2 regions of the Paenibacillus sp. EKM212P genome follow, and region 1 is predicted to be linked to the other one. Evidence: predicted binding sites of a transcription regulator. Region 1 holds the regulator's gene; the other holds the start of a gene.
What was found. The regulator NrdR, encoded in region 1, represses ribonucleotide reductase genes. The targets are predictions, from matches to a motif close to AACACNATATATNGTGTT.
Positions count from the first base shown of each region.

Region 2: the regulator NrdR is predicted to act here: its motif matches at 1,502-1,519, upstream of nrdI (class Ib ribonucleoside-diphosphate reductase assembly flavoprotein NrdI).

Region 1 covers NZ_JAAMNR010000001.1:608,709-617,444, forward strand. The annotation lists gene G9G54_RS02865 (helix-turn-helix domain-containing protein) at 1-632, shown strand, start outside; gene G9G54_RS02870 (GNAT family N-acetyltransferase) at 650-1,300, shown strand; gene G9G54_RS02875 (alpha/beta hydrolase family protein) at 1,297-2,301, shown strand; tRNA gene G9G54_RS02880 (tRNA-Lys) at 2,434-2,506, opposite strand; tRNA gene G9G54_RS02885 (tRNA-Ala) at 2,519-2,594, opposite strand; gene nrdR (transcriptional regulator NrdR) at 2,724-3,191, opposite strand; gene G9G54_RS02895 (alpha/beta-type small acid-soluble spore protein) at 3,297-3,521, shown strand; gene G9G54_RS02900 (lytic transglycosylase domain-containing protein) at 3,639-4,202, opposite strand; gene coaE (dephospho-CoA kinase) at 4,199-4,795, opposite strand; gene G9G54_RS02910 (MntP/YtaF family protein) at 4,807-5,598, opposite strand; gene mutM (DNA-formamidopyrimidine glycosylase) at 5,709-6,539, opposite strand; gene polA (DNA polymerase I) at 6,611-8,736, opposite strand, start outside.
Region 2 covers NZ_JAAMNR010000001.1:440,154-448,889, forward strand. The annotation lists gene G9G54_RS02020 (ABC transporter substrate-binding protein) at 1-40, shown strand, start outside; gene G9G54_RS02030 (GNAT family N-acetyltransferase) at 294-854, opposite strand; gene G9G54_RS26180 (DUF2500 family protein) at 914-1,027, opposite strand; gene G9G54_RS26185 (DUF2500 domain-containing protein) at 1,032-1,316, opposite strand; gene nrdI (class Ib ribonucleoside-diphosphate reductase assembly flavoprotein NrdI) at 1,683-2,042, shown strand; gene nrdE (class 1b ribonucleoside-diphosphate reductase subunit alpha) at 2,029-4,113, shown strand; gene nrdF (class 1b ribonucleoside-diphosphate reductase subunit beta) at 4,332-5,297, shown strand; gene G9G54_RS02055 (MFS transporter) at 5,491-6,744, opposite strand; gene G9G54_RS02060 (MarR family transcriptional regulator) at 6,899-7,372, opposite strand; gene G9G54_RS02065 (VOC family protein) at 7,604-7,999, opposite strand; partial or broken gene G9G54_RS25330 (GrpB family protein) at 8,007-8,237, opposite strand; gene G9G54_RS02075 (class I SAM-dependent methyltransferase) at 8,328-8,736, opposite strand, start outside.

The sequences.
Region 1 (8,736 bases):
TGTACGGGATTCATGAGATTTATCAGCTTTCGCATATTTTATTGTTACGCAAATTAAATGTCCCTGTCGGTCAGATTCAAGAATGTATGACTTCCTATGCTGCCGATGACTATAACCAGCTTTTAGAGCATTCGTTGCAGAAGGTACAAGCTGAAATAGCTAACTTGAAGATGCATGAACAGTTTATTCACAAAGTGCTAGAAGAACATGATAGCCTGACTCAGCGAAATGATGAATATCAGGTCAAACGATTAGGTCCCCGTCATTTAAAGCTATGGTTTGCATTGGAGAATGGTCAAGAGCTCACTGCCGGAAACTTATTTGAACACCACCCTGCCCCACCTCGATTATTTGAAAATGACCTGCATTACTTGTCTGATGCCGGACAGGTGAAGCTGTGTTATGAAACGGTGGATGTGGCTGACTATATTCTGGAAGAAGGAAACTATCTTTATAAGCATCTTTCCGTCATTGAAGAGCCTGAGATTGATTATGAAATTAAACAAATGGAACGATATGTAGCTCATCACCAATATAACTGCCAAAGCAAGATTGTTCTAGTAGAAAAATCTTATCTTTCGATGTTCGACAACAACAAGCTGCAATACGAAATTCAGGTTAAAGTAGAATAAATCTTGGAGGGCGTTACATGAGTGCAAAATCCTTTGACATTGTTGCATACCAGAAACAAGACCATGAAGCCGTTTGCAGTCTTTTAGTCGAATCGTTTAAAACAAAATTCCAATCTCTTGTTACACTGGAGGATCAAGCTATACAGCAGTTGTTAATGCAGGTTTGGGTTCAAAATCCTTATTCTTCATCTATGAAACAATTTGTAGCCAAAGAGAACGAAGATGTTGTCGGTGTTCTTTCCCTCAAATGGAAGGCCCCCTCCTCTTCACTTCCTGAAACAAACCCCATTTCTTTAGCTCCGCTCCTAAAACAGTTTGGTTGCTTCAATGTATTTAAATTTTTGACAGGTATGCATGCGCTGGAGTATACCCCCGTTGCAAATGAATGTTACATTGATCATTTGGCGATTCGTTCAAGTCATCGTAACCAGGGAATAGGACGCCGTCTTCTAGCTTTCGCACAGCAATTTATGGTTGAATCTGGGTTTCATGCATTGACGCTTCATGTAGCGCATAAGAACCAAGGGGCTATCCATTTGTATCACAAACTGGCGTTTGAAGTAGAACAATCCAAATATAATGGGTTACGGCATTTTTGGTTCAAGGAGCCTGTATGGCATCTGATGAGTTGGAAAGAGAACCTGCATTCGAGGAGAGAACACCATTGAAAAAAACATTTAAGCTTACTTTTGGTATTGCGGCAGCTCTAGCTGTTGCCTTGATACTCATTGTTCTATATCAAAATTCCTACAAGATGACAGAAGAAAAAATACAAATCACGACACCTAAAGGGCTGTTAACGGGTACATTAGCTTTGCCTAAGGGTTACTCGGGAAAGGTTGGATTAGTTGTTTTTGTGCATGGGGATGGTCCTATTAATGACACATATGATGATGGATACAAACCACTGTGGGAAAAGTTCGCCTCCAAGGGTTATGCCTCCCTGTCATTGAATAAGCCCGGTATTAATAGTGCCCCTGGCAATTGGCTGGATCAAAGCATGGAGGACCGCGCACAGGAGATCCGATATGCAATAGACTGGGCGAGAACCTTGCCGATGATTGATACGCAAAAAATCGGCCTATGGGGAGCCAGTCAAGCAGGATGGGTCATTCCGAAGATCGTTAAAGAGGAACATGATATTGCATTCAGCATCCTTGTATCGCCTGCCGTGAACTGGATTTCCCAAGGACAATTTAATACCAGAAAAGAAATGGAGCAAGAAGGAGCTACTCCGCAAGAAATTCAAAAGACATTGAACTACGATCAAGAGATTCTACAGTTACTGAAAAAACATGCTTCTTATGAAGAATACCTAAGCATAGCGGATCCTGACGATATGATGTCCAAAGAAAGATGGAGCTTTATAGGCAAAAACTTTCGGTCTGATTCCACCAAAGAATTAAGTCACTTCCATTCTCCTGTACTCTTGGTTCTGGCTGGCAAAGATATTAATGTTGATGTACAGGATACCGAGCGAGTCTACCGCCAGAAAATACCCGCAGAGCTGCTGTCCGTGATTCATTTACCTGAAGCCGACCATTCCATGATGGATGAAAAAATTGCGCGTTCAAAATCTCTAACTTTTTTAACAGCCGTATTCGCCCCAAGAAAATTGGTGAATGACGAGTATCTCAAAATCCTTGCCGATTATGTCAATCAGCGTTAAACAAGGATGTTCTTTTTTGCCATACTTCTTTTGAATATGCTAATGAAAATCCCATAACTGTTCTCGGTTAGACTGGGAATAGATCTATAAACAACAAAAAAACGGCATCTCTGCCGTTTTTTTTCTAAAGAATGGACTCTCAGGGACTCGAACCCTGGACCAATTGATTAAGAGTCAACTGCTCTACCAACTGAGCTAAGAGTCCATAATAAAAGTTTGGTGGAGCCTAGGGGGATCGAACCCCTGACCTCATCGCTGCCAGCGATGCGCTCTCCCAGCTGAGCTAAGGCCCCATCGCAAGTAAGTTAATCAACGTTTCAAGCGACTTCTATATCATATAAAATTTTTATTCCTGTGTCAATACTTTTATAAAAAAATATAATCATCTTCCCACTTTGTCCCAAGAAAGATACAGTCAGCGATCAGTCGCTGGCTGTATCTTTAGATAATAGTGTTTTCAGTTCCTTCATAAACATATTGATGTCTTTAAACTGACGATAGACGGACGCAAAACGTACGTAGGCGACTTCATCCACTGGGTAAAGCTGTTCCATGACCAGCTCACCGATCTGCTGGCTATCCACTTCTGTGGCTGCTGTGTTGCGGATAGCATTCTCTACCTGGGATACGATCATATCCAGTTGCTCGACGGATACTGGGCGCTTCTCGCAGGCCCGAATGAGACCGCGCAGCATTTTATCACGACTAAATTCTTCACGGCTGCCGTCTTTTTTGATGACCATGAGCGGGGTTTCCTCCACCATTTCAAAGGTGGTAAAACGCCTGGCACACTGTTCACATTCACGGCGGCGACGGATGGACTTATTATCATTCGCAGGTCGCGAATCCAACACTTTCGTGCCATTGTAGGCACAATACGGACACTTCATAATCTCACCACTTTCTTTTTCCAATAAATTCCCGAAGATTTTTAGTAATAATTTTGTCGAAACGGATCATAATATGTTTACCACATCGCGAGGAGGTGAACAACAATGGCACAAGGAAACAATGGCAACTCCAACAATCTGGTAGTCAGCAGATCCTCCGGCGCTCTGGAGCAAATGAAATATGAAATCGCTCAAGAGCTGGGTATCAGCATTCCTCAAGATGGATACCAAGGTAACATGACTTCCTATGAGAACGGTTCGATCGGGGGCTACATCACAAAACGCCTCGTAACGATCGCCGAACAACAATTGGCAGGTCAATACCAATAATCGCGGTAATAATGCAGAAATAACAAGATAAAGTGTATGGATGGGCTGCTAAAAACAGCCTGTCCTGCGCTTTTTTCATTTTAAAGCGAAAAGTCAATCATGTCATTAACTTGCCATTTAAAAATCATTATAAATTTTCGTGTATTGCCTGTAGTAATAAATGACCCGCTGTACATAATGTCGTGTCTCACCAAAAGGGATTTGCTTAATGGACTCTTCTTTTCCATCCCACACTCCCTTATCCAGCCACTCCTGAACTTTCCCTGGCCCTGCATTGTAAGCAGCTACGATTGCTACAGGATTATCCTGAAACTTCATGGATAGGTTATGCAAATACCAGGTTCCCAGCTCAATATTGGTGCCAGGCTCGTGCTTGACACTGTCCAGCGGAACCTTTTGAATCTGGGCGCTGTCCATAATCCAATTTGCCGTATTCGGCATAATCTGCATCAGGCCCAGTGCCCCCTTATGCGACTGCTTGCTGGTTTTAAAATTGGTTTCTACACGGATAATAGACGCCACCAAAAATGGGTCCACTTCATACGTTTGTGAATACTGCCGAATCTCATCCTTATATTGAATTGGATAGAACCAGGACATCCAATTTGAATTAAGGAACAGGATCAGGACAAACCCGACAAACAAAGTGAGCAGGACTCTTTTCTTTCGCAAAATATTCATGCAAGTCCCTTCCGCTGCCAAAATTGATCAATTTGTCGCTTCGTCTCAGTCTGTGTTCCGCTATTATCGATAACGATATCGGCCAAGCTTTTCTTTTGTTCAATATCCATTTGTGCGGACAGCCTAAGTCCAGCTTGCTCCTCCGTCAGACCGTCTCTGAGCATCAGACGCTGGAGCTGAATATCACGTGGTACGTACACAACCATAATTTCCTCGTACAAGCTCTCCAGCCCGGACTCGTACAGTAACGGGATATCTGCCAAAACAAGCTTGTCCGGCTGTTCCCGTTCATATGCTTCCATGCGCATACGCATTTCCTCACGAATAGCAGGATGTGTAATATCGTTAAGTACCTGCCGCTGGGCAGGGTCTCCGAATACAATCTCACCCAGTTTTTTGCGGTGCAGGGTTCCGTCATTGTTCACTATAGCTTGTCCAAAATGCTGTATGACCGCCGCCAGCACCGGATGCCCCGGAAGCATGACTTCCCGGGCAATGGCATCTGCGTCGATCAGCAGCGCACCTTTGGCGACCAAAAGAGCCGACACGGTGCTTTTTCCGGTAGCAATACCTCCGGTTAATCCGATATTCATGCTCTTTCACCTCATAACAGCTTCAATATGCCCATCATAATCAGTATTAATGCCGGCAATACACCCAGCGCCTTCATAAATCGAAATGCTGATAGAAAGAAGCCTGCCTTCATCCCTGCAATCAAAAATGTTCCACTGAATAACGTAATAGCCAGCGCAGTAGACAGTGGCTGAAAACCAAGCATAGCTGCCCCGAGTCCCGCTCCGAACGCATCGACCGATAATGCAATGCCCAGCCAAACCGCTTCGGTAGCAGATATACTGCCGGAACGGTCCATATCCGCAGCAGACGGACTTCGAAGAATCCGAATAACAAGTCCCCATTTGCGGAACTCCAGAGAAAATAGCGTTCGCTCCTGCTGCTCCACAGAAGCTTCTGCCGACAGATCTTTTCTTGAGCTAAGGAAAGACTCTGTATCATCACCCTCTATACACTTCTTCTCTCCAAGAACAGATCTGCTCACTGGATCAGTTTGTTCTGTAAGAAGCAGCCGCCGAGAGGCTTCCGCTGAATCCTCTGGCGAATCCTCTTTGCGGTGCAGAGCTTGAATCAAAGAGTAACAGCCGATACAGATCAGGATGACAGCGCCGAAAACGGTCGTATATACAGGAGACAGAACATGAGATAGTAATGCGCCCAATTGCATGGATATGCCGATCACCAAACCTGAACATATGGAGATGATAGCAATCGACAACAGTGGAATTTTCATTTTGCGCAGTCCATATGTAACACCGACTCCGAAACTATCCAAACTTAGCGCAAATGCCAGTAACAGCAGGGCTCCCCAATGATTAGCCACTCCAATTCCCTCCCATTGCGAAGGCAAGGCCTTATAACAACCGAACCCTCCGCAGTATTGGTACTTGGAACAATATATGAGAGGGATGGGCTTGGGGTGACTGTGCCTGTTTAGCGCAAAGGCTGGCAGACCGGACAATGATGTGTGCCACGTCCGGCTACGACAGATTTTTCGATCAATGTGCCACAGTTAACGCAAGGCTTCGCGTTACGTCCATAGATTTGCAATTGATGCTGGAAGTCGCCCGTTTTACCCTGTCCATTAACGAACGATTTAATGGACGAGCCTCCAACCTGAATCGACGCACCCAGCGTGGAGACAATAGCTTCATGCAAGACATGAAATTGGCTATCCGTTAGGCTTTTGGCTGGCTGTGCTGGATGAATCCCCGCCTTAAACAACGATTCATCTACATAAATATTCCCGATGCCCACCACATATGACTGGTTTAGCAGCGCTGCCTTGGTCGAAGTCGAACGAGTTCCAACAGCAGCACGCAGCATTTCCGGTGTAAAGGCCTCGTCCATCGGCTCCAAACCAAGCTTGTTCAGCGGTTTTTCCAGCAAATCCTGTCCTGCCGGAAATAAGTGCATCGTGCCAAACTGGCGCACATCCTGATAACGCAGCTCCGTACCATCTTTAAAATGAAAGATGACATGGGTATGCTTTTCCACAGGATCATGTTGCGAATATAATCCATATCGCCCTTCCATTCGAAGATGGGAAACCAGCACCAGCCCATCCAGCAAAATCCGCAGAAACTTTCCGCGTCTCTCCACCCCTGTAATCCGGTGATCGGCCAATTCCATCGCAAAAGCGTGGATATCATCGGGCCGTTGAATGATCCGCGGCAAATTAACGGTGACATGATCTATATGTTTATCAACGATAAGCTCGTTTAGCGTTCGTTTAATTGTTTCTACTTCCGGTAATTCCGGCATGATGTCTTCACCTCACCCTATATTATAACGGAAGCAGCGTCAAATTGGGACTATCTACTCATTGAAATATCTTACTTGGACTCATACCAATTGCTGCCATAGCTTACTTCGGCTTTGAGCGGCACAGCCAGCTTTAATGCAGCTTCCATGGTAGCCGGGACAAGCTCTTTCATCGTTTCCATTTCCTCAGGCGGAACCTCGAACACAAGCTCATCATGTACTTGGAGCAGCATTCTGCTGCGAAGTTTACGTTCACGTAAGGCCTCATCCATCTGTACCATCGCCAACTTGATAATATCGGCTGCGGTACCTTGAATCGGCGTATTCATCGCTGTACGCTCAGCGAATGAACGCAGGTTGAAATTGCTGGCGTTAATCTCCGGCAAATAGCGTCTGCGTTCCAACAGCGTTTTTACGTAGCCGTCCCGCTTCGCATCCTTCACAATATCATCCATGTAACGGCGAACGCCTTGGAACACATCAAAATACTGGTCGATAAAGCGAGCCGCTTCCTTCCGCGTAATATTCAAATTTTGTGACAGACCATAATCACTGATCCCGTAGACAATCCCAAAGTTGACTGCCTTCGCAGAACGCCGCATATTGGAGTCCACATCTTCCGCTGCTACACCGAACACATCGGATGCGGTCTTGGTGTGAATGTCCATATCGTGGACAAAGGCTTCCTTCAAACGTTCATCATCCGAAATATCAGCCAGCACCCGCAGCTCGATTTGTGAGTAGTCTGCCGCCAAAATAGACCAGCCCGGTTCGGACGGAACAAATACTTTGCGGATTTTGCGACCTTCTTCGAGACGAATCGGAATGTTTTGCAAATTTGGAAATTGACTACTCAAGCGTCCAGTTGCTGCAACCGTCTGCCGGAAATACGTATGCACCTTACCCGTTTTCTCCGAAATTTCTTTAAGCAATCCTTCAACATACGTCGATTGGAGTTTGGCAATAGTACGGTACTGTAAAATGTTTTGTACAATATCATGATAGGGGGCCAGCTTTTCCAGTACCTCCGCATCGGTCGAGTACCCCGTTTTCGTCTTTTTAATGACAGGCAAACCCAGTTTATCAAACAAAATCTCACCCAACTGCTTGGGCGAATTCAGATTGAACTCTACTCCAGCAATGCTGTAGATCTCGTTCACCAACGTTGCGATCTGGGCTTCAAATTCTTTACCCAAAGCGCGCAGTTCCTCTACGTTCACCAAAATGCCCTGCTTCTCCATATCCGCCAAAATGCGGGACAACGGCATCTCCAGCTCATGAAACAGCTTGTGCATTTCCGTTTTCTCCAGCTCAGCCTGCTGCACAGGCACCAAAGCTTCAATCACCGCTGCCTTACGCGCCACATGATCGGACAGTACATCCACGTCAGGAACTTTATATTTAGCCCCTTTACCGAACACTTCTTCGTCAGGACGGATCGAAGACAAGCTATACTTGGCTGCCAATCCGCTCAATGTCTGGTTGGCATCGGTCGGGTCCAGCAAGTACCCTGCCAATTGCACATCAAACTCGGCACCTGCAAACTCAATTCCATGCCAGTGTAAAGCCAAATCCGTACGATGCAGATCATGACCGCGTTTTTTGCGTTCAGGGTCAGCAAGCCAATCGCGAATAGGTGTAGCTGCATCGCTTTGCAGTACATCCAGTATCATAAAAAACTGCTGTCCCGTTGCGGCAAATATCAGACCTACGATGTCAGCATGATGCGGATTATCACCATGCGTTTCAACATGCAGCACATCCACATGATCCAACACTTCTACCAATTCGCTAATCCGCTGCTCATCCAGCACTGTTACGTCAGCCGCGGCTTCCTCTACGTCTACCCCAGTACTGCCAACCTCACCTGAAAAAGATAAACGCTCCAGCAAGGACTTGAACTCCAGCTTCGCCAGAGCTGGCCCAGCCGTTTCTGCTTGCAGCCCGCCGAAGACCACATCTTCCAGCTGCTTGTCCAACGTTACATCCCGGTAAATGGTCGCCAAATCTTTGCTCATTCGCGCATCATCAGCATGTGTCTCCACGCGTTCTTTCATTTTGCCCTTCAGCTCATTTGTGTGCGCCAGTACTTCTTCGACTGAACCATACTGATGCAGCAGCTTGAGCGCTGTTTTTTCACCTACGCCAGGAATACCAGGAATATTGTCCGACGTATCGCCCATCAGGCCCTTAAGAT
Region 2 (8,736 bases), 170 kb from region 1:
AATCCAAAATCGCCTGAAACTGTGGTACGGCGAAAAATAGGGTTTGTCTTTTAATGAAATATTATAGGGCTGACAGACAATGCTGTTCAGCCCTTCTACATACTTATCTGTAATAGCCCCTGTGGGTATCTCAAACAAAAAAATACTTACAAAGAATACAACTAGTAAGAAGTTCGCACTCTGCAAAGAAAGTCCTTTAGCTAATAGAAAAAGGATGAGCGTAGTCCCCGTGATTTCACTCATAAAAAATTGAAGAAAGCTGACGGAGTAAAATAGCTTATGAGATTGCACTCTTAGGATTCCGTCGCTTGCTCTGCAGCCTCGTATTCGCTTCGCAAAATCCCCATCTGAATAATGTCATAGTATTGCCCTTCCCTGAATAGCTTTTCCCGTAGCCGCCCTTCCTCCTTGAAGCCGCATGCCAAATAGCAACGGTGTGCACGTTCATTGAACGCATAGACCTCCAGCTCCAGCCGATGCAGATTCAGCGTATGAAATGCAAATTTTTGTAACAGCCGGATCGCTTCCCGTCCGTAGCCTTTGCCCAAGTCACCGTCACGCCCGATCACAACACCAAGGGTGGCGTGCCGATTTACCCAGCTGATTTTGAATAAATCCAGTTGTCCGATATAGTCCAGTGTGTCTTTATGCGCAATGACAAAACCTTTGATCTCGGGGTTGCCGTCAATCATCATCTGCACAAAGGATTCGCTATTCACCTGTGAATGCGGGTAGATAAACACGTCGCTTAAACCACGTGTGATTTCCGGGTCATTGACCCATTTTCGGATAGCTGGTACATCTTCTTGACGGTATTCTCTCAATACAATTCGTTTTCCAATGATATGCGGCATCGTAATCTTCCCTCCAACTATGTATTTGTTTTGGCAATACTAACTCCCCGCCAACACCTTTATGCTTCCATTACTCTTACAAACTCCAGAAAACGTGTACCTTTATAATGAAGCTCCCCACGATCCCCGATCACAATCATACCAAAGTCCGTATCCTTCACCTCCAGCTCCATACGCTCACCCCCCGTCAAACTCAAAGGTGATATAATAATATGTCGAAGCTGAAAAATCGCCTGATCCCCCACGTACTCTCGTCCGTTTATCCACAACCTTACATGAACGTTGTATCCGTTCGGCTGCTTGATTGGACAGGCCCGCTCCTATCGTTTTGACAATTCCCATAATCATTACAATAGCAATGAGTCCAAATACGATAAAAAAGATCATATTAAACGATTGAAATTCCATAAAATCATTTCCCATCTGCTTCATCCTTTCTACAGTAAAATGTAAATTTTCCATTCTATTGCCCATTGACAAATCGTACATCTTCACCCTCAAAAACTCCAATACTTTTTTAACATACTTACGAAAAAAAAGTTCTTTCGCTCTTTTCCGTACCCCGCTTGGACTTATACCCGATCTGGGTCCGCTGATCCCCTCTAGACCGATTGACAAAACTATATATAGATATAAAATAGAGAATGTACTCTAAATATAGTGTAAAAAACGTATTTATGCCCGATATCTTGAAGATACAGGTATGAAAATACATGTAAATATAGAGTCAAAATCTTAAATGGCGCAGCCAGCAAGGGATTCCATCTATAATAGATCCCAGGCAATGCGTTTTCTTTTTTCGTTAATTGTTTAAGGAGGTTGCATACCATGCTGATTGCATATGATTCGAAAACCGGCAATGTAAAAAGATTTATAAACAAGCTCAAGCTTCCAGCGGTTCAGATCGAGGAGCAAATGACCATAGAAGAACCTTACGTACTTATTACATATACAACTGGGTTTGGGCAGATACCTGAGAGGGTATCTTCCTTTTTGAAAAAGAATGCTCAAAACCTTGTTGGTGTAGCTGCAAGCGGCAACCGTAACTGGGGTGAGAAATTTGCCAAAAGTGCGGATTTGATTGCCGATCATTATAATGTCCCCGTGATTAGTAAATTTGAATTATCTGGAACGTTCGGAGATGTAGAGCGTTTTAAACAGGAGGTGAGCCGAGTTGCGGCATATTGAATTGAACAACATGTTGATGAAACGCGATACAGACGGCTTTTTCCAATTGGAAAAAGACCAAGAGGCTGTAGCAGAGTTTATGAAGGAAGTTCAGGAACGGAGTTTGAAGTTTGCTGACACAGCCGCTCAAGTGCTGTATATGATTGAGAATGATTATTACGAAAATTTCTATAACAGCTACACGGCTGACGAAATTAATGATATTTTCCATATCACTCATAGCTATAATTTTAAATTTCCTTCCTATATGGCAGCATCCAAGTTTTACACCGACTATGCAATGAAGAGTAACGACCGGAAAGTCTATCTGGAACATTACCCTGACCGGGTTGCTGCTGTCGCGCTGCATTTAGGACGCGGTAACGCCGATACGGCACGCCTGTTGTCCCGCTCGATGATGGAGCAACGCCTCCAGCCAGCAACACCAACCTTCCTGAATGCAGGCAAAAGCCGCCGTGGGGAATTGGTATCCTGCTTCCTGCTCGAAATGGACGACTCCCTGAACTCAATCAACTATGTGCTGAACACCTGCATGCAGTTGTCCAAAATCGGGGGCGGTGTTGCGGTCAACCTGTCGAAACTGCGGGCACGCGGCGAAGCGATTAAAGGCGTAGAAGGCGCAGCAAAAGGCATTATGCCTGTGCTGAAGCTGATGGAAGACGGTTTCTCCTATGCAGATCAAATGGGGCAACGTAAAGGCTCTGGGGCAGCCTATTACAACATTTTCGGATGGGACGTGCTTGAGTTCCTGGATAGCAAAAAGATCAATGCTGACGAAAGAGTACGTCTCAAGACACTTTCTATTGGATTGCTGGTGCCAAACCGCTTTTACAAGCTGGCTCAAGATAATGAACCGCTGCATGTATTTGCTCCTTACAGTGTGTTCAAAACCTATGGAACGCATCTGGACGACATGGATTTGGATGAAATGTACGACACGTTGCTCGCTGACGATCGGGTGAAGAAAAAAATAGCGATGAGCGCACGTGACATGCTGACGAAAATTGCCATGATTCAGTTGGAGTCTGGTTATCCATATATCATGAACAAAAGTAACGCGAACCAGGCACATGCTCTTAAAAACGTGGGTCAAGTCAAGATGTCGAACCTATGCACGGAAATCTTCCAGTTGCAGGAAACTTCCGAAATTACAGATTACGGCCAACAGGATACCATCCGCCGGGACGTGAGCTGTAATCTAGCTTCTCTGAACATTGTAAATGTGATGGAACATGGCAAAATCCGCGAATCCGTTCACGAGGGTATGATTGCTCTCACCTCGGTCAGCGATATGACCCAAGTAGCTAATGCACCGGGTGTTGCGAAAGCAAACCGTGAAATGCACTCCGTCGGACTGGGTGTTATGAATCTGCACGGCTATCTTGCCAAGAACAAAATTGCGTATGAAAGCAATGAAGCGAAGGACTTTGTCCGTACCTTCTTCATGACGATGAACTATCATTCCATCGAAAAAAGTATGGAAATCGCGAAAGCAGCTGGACAAAGCTTTTATGGATTTGAGGAATCGGATTATGCGACAGGCGTATATTTTGACCGATACCTGAACACAGATTATCGACCAACAACTGCACGTGTACAAGAGTTGTTCAAAGACATCTATGTTCCGACTTCAGCGGACTGGGACAAATTAAAAGCAGATGTGATGAAAAATGGTCTGTACCACGCCTATCGGATGGCGATTGCGCCGACTGCTAGCATTTCGTACATTCAAAATGCAACATCCAGCGTCATGCCGATTGTTGAGCAGATTGAAACCCGTACCTATGCCAATTCGACGACCTACTATCCAATGCCTTATTTGCAAAAGGATAACGTGTTCTTCTATAAATCTGCTTATCAAATGGACCAGTTCAAAGTGCTTGATCTGATTGCAGAAATCCAGCCGCACGTGGACCAAGGAATTTCGACCGTGCTTCATGTGAACAGTGACGTGACTACGCGTCAGTTAGCACGTTGCTATCTGTACGCTGCACACAAAGGACTTAAATCGTTATACTACACACGCACCAAAAAGCTGTCTGTGGAAGAGTGCCTTACCTGCTCCATCTAAAGCATAAATGGTAACAAGCTGTAGTATAAAAATTAGATTTTGAATAGATATAGATGCTTTGCATTAGAAGCTGTATCCAGCGTGTGGTTCAGACCTTTACGGGACTGGACAGACCCTCGCGGATACAGCTTCCGTATGTCAAGCATACGATGATTCGCCTGCACTATTTCAATGTGTGTTTCCAGGGAATCTCGCAAGCTGAAGGGAGAATGCTAACAATGACAGGTATACAAGCTGTAAACTGGAATCGCTCGGACGATGATTTCACACTGATGTTCTGGAACCAGAACATTATGCAATTTTGGACGGATGATGAAATCCCGTTGTCTGACGATAAAATGTCCTGGGTAACCCTCAGTGATATCGAAAAAGAAGCCTACATGAAGGTGCTGGGCGGATTGACGCTACTGGATACCATTCAAGGCGGCGTGGGTATGCCGCAAATTATGGAGCATGTGGACGGACTGCAACGCAAAGCCGTACTAAGCTTTATGGCGATGATGGAACAAATTCATGCCAAGTCGTACAGTAGCATCTTTACAACGCTAGCTTCGACCGAAGAAATTGACGGTGTATTCCGCTGGGTGGAAGAAAATCCACATCTCCAAACCAAGGCAGAAACCATTCGTCAGTATTATATGAATATCCACACACCGAAAGACCTGTATCTCGCGATGGCAGCGTCGGTGCTGTTAGAAAGCTATTTATTTTATAGCGGCTTCTTCTACCCTCTTTATCTGGCGGGCCAGGGCAAGTTAACATGCAGTGGAGAAATTATCGATTTGATCCTACGGGACGAAAGTATTCACGGTGTGTACGTAGGTGTACTGGCACAGGAGATTTATGCAGAATTGGATGAGGAAGAACAACGTGATCTTTACCAGACGCTGGTAGGCTTGTTGCGCTACTTGCACAATAATGAGGAACAATACACCGAGCAAATTTACACGCCTATTGGACTCGTAGACGATGTGAAAGTCTTTTTGCGCTACAACGCCAACAAGGCCATGATGAACTTGGGCTTTGATCCACTGTTTGAAGAAGAGGAAGTTAATCCCATTGTATTCAACGGCATCAGCACTCACACTAAGCAACATGATTTCTTTTCTAAAAAAGGAAACGGCTATGTGCGGGCGATGAATGTAGAGCCGCTGACAGATGATGATTTTAATTTTGGCGTGTAAGTACAAATACGTGAAATTAATTTAGCAAGGTGATACTATGAAGAGCCGTCCGCATGCGGATGGCTCAGACTGTAAACAAAGTAGATAGTATACATATTTTAGGATTTTGCAAAATTCGATTCCAGTCGCTCCGAAGTGCAAGATATAGACGAACTAAACCATTTCGATCTATATCTTATTCATTGGAAGTCGCTTATGGGATTTTTGCAAAATCCTTATTTACTTGCGTTCGCTTATATAAAACTGGTATTGCCGCTGCTATAAGGATTATACCCATAAAAGCGGGTGCGGCATGACCAAGTGATACATAGATTTGACCTCCAATGATAGGCCCCATCATTCTTGCTAAAGCCTGAATAGATTGACTACCTCCTTGAATCCTTCCTTGTTCACTAGAATCAACAGACTTGGAGAGCATCCCATTGAATGAAGGCCCAAAGACTGAATCACCAAAACCAAATATAAACATTCCAGCGATAAAAAGAGGATAGAATGAGAACAAAGCCGATGCTGCAATAAGACTATAGCCTATAATCTCCGAAACCATTCCAAGAATGGCTATCTGTTTATCACTAAGTTTTCTCAAAAGCTTTGGCATGATGAAACCTTGTGAGATAATGTCTTGGACACCCATAATTGAGAACATAAGTCCGATTAGTGCAGGCTTCCAACTAAAAGTATCCATTGTAAATTGTGAAAAAACGGCCTGTAAAGATCCGTTGGGTATCCAAAGTAAGAACGCCGAAATAAGTAGCCTGTTTAAGTTTTTCATGGAAAGCAGGTTTGCAAGCTGTATGAATGGATTAAGTCTTACAAAAGTAATTTCTTTCAGTCTATGTTTCTTATCAAGGCTCTCAGGCATAAAAAAGAACCCATATATAACATTCACTAAAGTTATGATTGCTCCAAAATACATGGGTATAGAATAACCAAACTTGGCGAGTAATCCGCTTACAGTTGGGCCAATGACAGTGCCTACACCTACAACCGCACTCACCCATCCAAAGTATTTGGTTCTCTGTTCTGGAGGAATGATGTCTGCAAAATAGGCGAAGATCGTGCTTATGCTCCCACCTGTTATACCCTCTATTATGCGTCCCGCAAATAGTACCCATAGAGCTCCTCCCATGCCAAAAACCAAGTACCCGATTGCGGAACCCAAAAGGCATATTAAGAGCAATGGACGACGGCCATATTTGTCACTCAGAGCTCCAAGCACGGGGGCCGCAAAAAACACGCAGAAGGCATAAACAGAGGTCAGCAGCGTGACAACGATAGCTTGTTCTCCCGGATTGCTTATATAAGGCTGTACTAAGAATGGGACGACAGGTGCTATGATACTGAAGCCTATTCCGCAAAGAAACACAGAGATAAGACCGAATATTAAAGCGTGTTTATCTACGGTTTGTTCTGTGTTCTGTTCATTGTGTGATCTAAATTTGAACATTAAATTCTCCCCTCAAAAGCTATGTTTTTATTTCCTTGGAAGCAAAAATATCGTATCACAATTTTGCTTCCTCGGCAACAAAATAATAGAAAAAAAAGGCAGCCTGTTCTCAATAGAGCCTGGCTGCCTGTGATTTGATTTTCATTATTCAGATTTATTCCGACTTAATATCTATACCCTGTTTCTTTATTTCTGCATCCAAATGCCTATTATACTTTTCCACGAAGCTAAGCATACTATCAAATTGTTCCTCGGTTACCTGTTCAAACACGGCTTTATCTCGCTCTTGAAACTCTTTATGAAGGTCCTGATGGATTTTATAAATTACTTTCCCTTGCTCCGTAAGCCGAAAATAGATTTCTTTCTTGTTATCCGGCTTCTGGTAGCTTTCGATAATGCCTTTTTTTATGAGCTTCTTAGTTATTTTACTTATGGCACCGCTAGTCATATAAAGGGACTCCGCAAGTTTTGTCACGTTGGAATCTATATTTCTTTCAATGTATTCGATGCAATGGACTTCAGAAGACTTATAACCCTTAAGACTGTCTTCCATCTTATCCTTATTAAGCCACACCATCTTGTTATATAAGTCCCTGAAACCCATTATGACCTGTTCTTCTTTGCTCATGGCCTGTCCTCCCACCCGTTGGTGCATTAACAACATAATATAATATATTTTTGTTTCTATTTCAACAAGCGTCTAAGCATGCAGTAAATAAACCTAATCTACTAAACGGCAAGCAGGGTAAAAAAGATATCACTCCCCATGCTGTATGTATATTTATTCTTCAGACGAGGACATACACGCAAAAAAACGGCCAGATCGCTAAAGTAGCGGAATCAAGCCGTTTTCCATTTCTTAAGACCGAGCCTCTGTGAACATTTGAAAGGTGACACCAAACTTGTCTGTTACATTCCCATAAGCTGGACTAAAATGGGTTTCCTGCAAAGGCATTCCCACCTGTCCTCCTTGCTGTAGAGCATCAAACATTTTTTGAGCTTGCTCCACACTATCGGTTGTAATACAGATGCTCACCTGATTCCCACTGCTAAACGGTGATCCGGGAAAGGTATCAGAAAACATGAGCTCTGTCTCACCCACTTTAAGGGTAGCATGTCCCACACGTTCCTTGACCTCTGCGGGAATGGGAAAATCGGGGTTTTCCGGCATTTCCCCAAAGGTTTGAATAAAAAGCAGTTCCCCATTCTCCACGGCGAAAGAAAGCTCTCTCTGGAAAATCAGGCTTATGTACATATTCATATTGAATACCCTGTAGACGCTCTCGATGTTCGGATTGAAGACTTGCCAACTCTTCCACTCCAACCATAATATCAATAATAGCCTTGGCTCCCAGATCGGGAACGGACGTACTACCGATATGCTCTATGCCAACACATACATCTCTGAGAGCCTCTACAATTTTCCTTTTCTCTCGCATATACTCTTCAGCCCACTGCGGGTCATACCCGGATATTTCCACCTGCGAGGACATACATGAACACACCTCCACTAGCTTTCTAAAAAATGCCTTCTAATCGTGCTTGGCACAAATCAGAAGGCATTCTCTTGTTCAAATTAAAAATCATTCAGCAATTCCAGCCCTATCATTTGGCTTCTCAATCACGATCAGACAGGTGCTGTCTGGCAAAGGAACCCGCTGGCCCTGCTCATCCATGAACTCAACACGGCTGGACAGCGCCTCGGCATAGCCCTCCTGTAAATAGTGGCGGCTCACCCTGATAATCGCTTGTGGTCCAAGTGTGTTACGAATACGCTCTTCATACTGTGACGGGGTAAAATAACCAAACTGCTCCTGCACTTCATGCACATAGGCTTCCGCCCCCCATGTATAGGTATATAGAAATTCCATCGCATCGTTTACTGGCAAAACAGCCTCATGCTCCCCCACACGCTCTATTTCAATGTGGCGGCCCGCAAAATCTTGCGCATACCGCATCAGCCATTCCATTCCATCCGGCTCCAAGAATCGA